DNA from 2 places in the Ihubacter massiliensis genome. Region 2 is predicted to be linked to the other one. Evidence: riboswitches for the same ligand, from Rfam matches in the RefSeq annotation. Region 2 holds a riboswitch; the other holds the start of a gene.
The links. A riboswitch is a leader RNA that binds a small molecule or an ion and turns the genes downstream of it on or off. The one in region 2 is predicted to bind thiamine pyrophosphate.
Positions count from the first base shown of each region.

Region 1: linked by a shared signal. The riboswitch ahead of thiT (energy-coupled thiamine transporter ThiT) and the one ahead of thiC (phosphomethylpyrimidine synthase ThiC) in region 2 are both predicted to bind thiamine pyrophosphate.

Region 1 is NZ_JAMXVH010000001.1:585,052-588,178, reverse strand. It holds gene NIA71_RS02625 (ECF transporter S component) at 1-85, shown strand, start outside; gene NIA71_RS02620 (amidohydrolase family protein) at 79-816, shown strand; gene thiT (energy-coupled thiamine transporter ThiT) at 1,004-1,639, opposite strand; TPP riboswitch at 1,709-1,812, opposite strand; gene NIA71_RS02610 (AEC family transporter) at 1,938-2,864, shown strand; gene NIA71_RS02605 (GDSL-type esterase/lipase family protein) at 2,874-3,127, shown strand, end outside.
Region 2 is NZ_JAMXVH010000001.1:2,615,791-2,618,917, reverse strand. It holds gene thiM (hydroxyethylthiazole kinase) at 1-72, opposite strand, end outside; gene thiC (phosphomethylpyrimidine synthase ThiC) at 88-1,398, opposite strand; TPP riboswitch at 1,466-1,575, opposite strand; gene NIA71_RS12185 (cation-translocating P-type ATPase) at 1,937-3,127, shown strand, end outside.

The sequences.
Region 1 (3,127 bases), 2.0 Mb from region 2:
CGTAATCACAGAAGCGCTGCAGAAAACCAGCCTCAAAAGGCATTTTATTTACACCACGGACGGAAAAGGAGCAGAAACATGTTAGAACGTATGAAAAGCTTTAAGAAAATCGATGCCCACAGCCATATCGGATATTTCGGTGGCTGGTCGAATGTTGGAATCACACCGGAAGAGCTGATTGCGCAAATGGATGAATATAACGTGGAAAAAACCGTTATTTGTACATATCCCATCAAAGAAAGCCTGGACGCGGTGGACAAGTATCCCGACCGCTTTGTCGGCGCTGCCTGGGTAAATCCAAACGATACAGATCCTCTGGGACAAATCAGGGATGCTGTTGCAAGCCATGGCTTTAAAGCGATCAAACTGCACCCTCTGATGCACAGCTATCTGCCCAACGACGAATGCGTATTTCCCATCGCTGAGCTGGCTATGGAGCTGGAGATTCCCCTTATGATCCACACCGGACACCCGCCTTATTCCCTGCCCTGGAGCGTAGCACAGCTAGCGGATTTTTATCCCGATCTGCCCATAGTCATGATCCATATGGGACACGGCAACGGCATGTATGTCCAGTCGGCCATCGATATGGCGAAAAAGTATTCCAACCTGTATCTGGAAACCTCCGGGATGCCCATGCATACCAAGATCAAAGAAGGCTATGAAAAAGTCGGAAGCAGTCGCATTATGTGGGGACTGGACGCGCCCTTCCACCATCCTACCGTGGAAATGCAGCGAACGATTGTCAGCGGACTTTCCGACAAGCAGCTGGAAGATGTCTTTTACAACAATGCTAAAAAATTATTAAAACTATAAAAACACTTTCTGAGATGCGGGGCCGCGCGATAGCCCCGCCTTTTTATAACGCAGGAAATATCGATGCAATCGATATTGACGGAGTTTCAAAGAAAGTACATTGCGAAGCGTCGGCCCCTGCGGCCGACATGTGTGCATAGGGAGCTATGCTCCCGTCATGCACACTTTTTTTACTTCCAAAATTTCATTAGCTTAACAAGAACTGTTTTTTCAAGCCCTGCAGGCTTCGTCTCAACGGCGGTATGGCCAGTAAGGCTACGGTGATAGCCGCTTCCGCTCCCAGATAGGCGAAATTATACCAGCAGGACCAGGTTACCGCATTGAACCCCTCCGGCACATACGCGCCGAAAAAGATAATGCCTGAAAGCGCGGAGCATATGTAACGTCCCAGCACACCCAGCAGATATCCTCCGATCAGGCCGCCCTTTTTGTTTCGCAGAATACCGGCAAGGCCGATGGCGCCAAAAGCCAGTGGATAATCCAGTAATAGCTGCACAGGGTGAATGACATAGGGGCTGAAAATCAAATCCACTAGCCCCACACACATCCCAGCCATCACACCCCTTCGAACGCCGAAAAAGTAGGCGCACAGAGCGATCGGCAGCATGCCGAAGGCCGACACATCGCCGCCCTGAGGCATGGGAAACAGCTTTACCTGTTTTAGGACCACGGCCAATGCCACTAAAAGCGCAGAGGCCACCATCGCTTTGGTATCCGGTTTTTTCCCTTTGCCGGAAATCAAAATCCCTGCAAACAATAAAACGATAATTGCGATCGCCGCTGCTTGGCCTGAAACAGACTCAAAAAATGTTTGTAATGACATAAAAAATCCTCCTTTTCATCAGGAGGGGAACTGAGAATTGTTCCAAATCGGAAATAAATTTCTTCCGATTTCGGAAATAAATTGCTTGCCTGCGCCGGCATTATCCGGATCAGGTCTTGAGGGTATGGCCGCCCATGCGGCTCCTCTCAGCCAAAGCTCCCCTAGCATTTTGTTAAGTTTTTATTATTATACGCCTGACTTTCCTTCGTTGTCAATGGTACAATGTTTGCTCCCCGCTCTTGATTTGGTGCGCCAACTAAGGCTATAATGGATTTACCAAAAAAGAGAGGTAACCGTTTTGATAAATGGAATCATAAGCGTCCTGGTAGTATTTCTTTTGCTGGGAGTAGGCTTTTATTTTACAAAGACAAAGAAGTGGCCGGATAATACCAATCAAGTGTTTTCGACGGTCGTTGTTCAAATTGCAGCGCCGGCCCTGGCCGTAGTCAGCATTGAAAACCGGTTTACGCCTCAGATGCTGGCTTCATCCGTGATCAACCTGCTGATCATCACAGCATGCTTGCTGTTCTTGCATCTTCTGGGCAGGGTGCTTTCGAGTCTGATGAACCTGCCCCAAAAGAAGAAAGCCGTCTTTGACACTACCTTTACCTTCAACAATTCCATGTTTATCGGGCTGACTATTATCAATATCATCTTTGGACATGACGGACTGCCTTATTTATTCACCTTTTATTTGGTTACGATTGTGCTTTTCTGGAGCCTGGGGGCCTGGACCCTTTCACAGGCTTCGGACCAGACCAGCCTCAAGGCGTTTTCCGTTCGGCGTATTTTCAGCCCCGGCCTGATTGGCGTGATGATCGGCTGCCTGCTGGCCGGATTTGAGCTGAAGCTGCCGGTTATTTTTGAAACGGCCCTCTCCTATCTGGGGGATCTGTGCGTACCACTTTCCCTGCTGGTAATCGGGGCCAATCTGGCGCTCTCTTTGTCCAAGGGCATGGCTAAGATCACCATCGATCAGCTGCTGATTCTGGTTGGTAAGTTTATCATCAGTCCTCTGCTGGCCTGGGGCGCTTTCACCTTGGCTGGCATCAGCGGTCTGCCGCTTCATGTATTTATATTGTGCGCTTCCCTTCCCTGCCACGCTCAGACGGCCATTCTGGCACAATTTTATGATGTGGAAGGCGAATATGCATCCAACCTGGTCAGCTTGTCCACTCTGGTCAGCCTGATCACCATACCCGTTTATGCAAGTATTTTACTTTAGGAGGTTTTTATGCGTACCGTTTGTTTAGGCGACAGTTTTACCCAGGGATTCGGCGTCAACCGGGACGAAAACTGGGTATATCTTTTGAACACACCCTGCAGCACCTTTATCAATAAGGGCATCAGTGGTGATACCACCGGCGGAATGCTGGCCCGCTTCTGTTCCGATGCCGTACATGAAAAGCCCAACTACCTGTTCATCACAGGAGGTTTCAACGATCTGATCTCCGGCGTTTCGGAAACAGTACCCCAGGCCAATTACTT
Region 2 (3,127 bases):
GGTTACATAGTTGGTAATATTATGTACAAGCGGCGCTTGGCTGCGTACATTTTCCAATTGTTCCTTTAGCATAAAGCAGCCCCTTTCCTATTCATCAAAGATGGAAACAAGTTCGCCATCCAGGATACGGTTCATATTTTTCACTGCGCAGAAGTTTCCGCACATGGTGCAGGTGTCCTCCTTTTCAGGAGAGGAGGAAGCCCGGTATTCTTTGGCCTTGACAGGATCGATGGCCAGGTCGAACATCTTGTCCCAATCCAGATCTTTTCTCGCCTGGCTCATTTGGTTGTCCCAATCCATAGCCCCGGGGATCCCTTTGGCAATGTCCGCAGAATGGGCGGCGATCCTGGCGGCAATGATTCCTTCTTTCACATCCTCCAGGGTGGGCAGCCGCAGGTGCTCCGCAGGAGTGACGTAACAGAGGAAAGCCGCGCCGCTGGCAGCTGCCAGCGCGCCTCCGATGGCAGAAGTGATGTGGTCATAGCCGGGAGCGACGTCGGTGACAATGGGCCCAAGCACATAGAAGGGCGCGCCATGGCACAATGTTTTTTGGATTTCCATATTGGCCGCGATTTGGTTCAGGGGCATGTGTCCGGGTCCCTCGATCATGATCTGTACATCCTTTTCCCAGGCCCGCAGGGTCAGCTCACCCAAGGCAATCAGCTCCTCGATCTGGCTGGCATCAGTACCGTCTGCCAGGCAGCCGGGCCTGCAGGCATCTCCCAGACTTAGGGTGATGTCGTACTCCCTGCAAATGTCCAAAAGCTCATCAAAACGTTCATAAAAGGGATTCTCCTTGCCGGTCATTTCCATCCAGGCAAAGATGATGGAGCCGCCCCGGGACACGATATTGGTCAGCCTCTTATTGCGCTTGAATTTATGCGCGGTTTCTTTGTTGATGCCGCAGTGAATGGTCAGAAAATCTACGCCGTCTTCTGCGTGCATACGGGCAATATCCAGCCACTCTTCAGTAGTGATCTCAATGAGAGGCTTATGATAATAGACCACGGCATCGTAAATGGGAACCGTTCCAATCATAGCCGGGCACGTTTCCGTCAAGCGGCGGCGGAACTTACGGGTATCCCCATAGGAACTCAGGTCCATGATCGCTTCTGCGCCCATGTCCACCGCGCTCTGTACTTTGGCTAATTCCATGTCCAGGTCGGTCATATCCCGGGATGTTCCCAGATTGACATTAATCTTCGTTTTCAGAGAAGAACCCAATCCGCTGGGAGATATGGCTTTATGGCGCTTGTTGCAGGGGATAATGGCCTTGCCCTCACTCATCAGCTTCATCAGCTGCTCGGCGGGAATGCCCTCCTTTTCAGCGACAATTTCCATTTCTCTGGTGAGAATGCCCTTGCGTGCGGCATCCATTTGCGTCGTGTAATGTTTCATATTAACTTCCTTTCCTTTCAGGGCAAGAAAAAACGGAGAACCCTGACTTTGGTATTCTCCGTAATGAAAACATAATCTTGCTTCTTCCTACGTTGGCATTACCCAAATCAGGTTTGAAGGGTCGAAGTTCGATTACTTCCTCTCAGCCTGCTTATACAAGCTCCCCTGAAATATTTCCTGTATTATATTATAAGAAAGGAGGGCTGTCAATCCATTTGCCGCTGCTTTTTAATTAATAAAAAAGAATTGTGAATCTATTGTGAATTTTCCAAGAAGGGCCTTGACGCAGGTAGCCGTTTTTCATATAATGAAGCTCAACTATTTTGAAGAAAGGAACCACCATGGACGACACCGATAGCAGCGACGCTGACCGATGTTACATTTCTAAAATAATAAAATCATTCATATGAAAAGAAAGGCATAACCTGCGCCTGTTTTACGGCGGTTCAGGCTGTGTCTTTTTGTGTTTCTGCTGATCAACGCCGGACGGCGTATCAGATAAATTATTTTTTATTAATGAAAGGAGTGATATTTCCTTATGGATCATCACAAACAGAAGCCTTGGCACGCGCAAACTATCTGTCAGGTATTTGAAACGTTCGATACTTCACAGGAAGGTCTGAGCGATGCTGAGGCGTTACAGAGATTAAACAAAAACGGGCGCAATGAATTGCGCGCAAATCCCCCGAAAAGCTTTGGTCAGATGCTGAAAGCGCAGATTGTCGATCCGATGATTTTGATTCTCATCGGTGCGGCCATATTTTCTGCGATTCTTGAGCAGTGGACCGAAGCCATCGTCATTTTTTCCATCGTCGTGATCAACGCATTGATTGGTATCGTACAGGAGAAAAAAGCCCAGTCGTCGCTGGAGGCCCTGCGAAACATGAGCTCGCCTACTGCCCGGGTACTGCGCCAGGGCGAGGAAAGTATTGTTCCAGCTGCCGAGCTGGTAACAGGCGATGTGGTTTTTCTCAGCGACGGCGATCTGGTACCGGCTGATATGAGACTGATTGATTCAGCCAATCTCAAGGCCCAGGAAGCCGCCCTCACCGGCGAGTCCCTGTCATCGGAAAAAGATGAGGATGCTGTTCTGCCGGAGGATTGTCCGCTGGGCGATCGCGCCAATATGGTGTATACCTCGGCGATGGTTACCTACGGACGAGGAACCGGAGTAGTCGTGGCTGCGGGAATGGACACGGAAGTGGGCCAGATTGCCCGAATGCTGGAAAATCAGGATGAACTGGATACGCCGCTGAAACAAAAATTGAATAAGGTGGGAAAAACCCTGACCATCATCGGACTGATTGTGTGCGTGCTGATTTTCGCCATCGGTGCCATCTATCACCGGCCCCTGATTCCTCAATTTCTGGTGGCCGTCTCTTTGGCGATCTCAATTATACCGGAAGGCCTGCCTGCTACGGCGACCATTGTAATGGCGCTGGGTGTTCAGAGAATGGCAAAGCAAAACGCATTGGTCCGAAAACTTCCGGCCGTTGAGACGCTGGGAAGCGCAAGTGTGATTTGCAGCGATAAAACGGGGACTTTGACTTTAAATAAAATGACCGTGACACAGATTGCTGCCAACGGCGATTTTGAAACGGGCGCTGCAACGCTGGCGGAGGACGCCGCTGACCAGCATCCAAGGGTTTACAAGGACATCGTCTATGCGGCTGCCCTCTGCAATGACGCCAGCATTGACCCGGACAGGGAAGGCGCCATTATCGGCGAT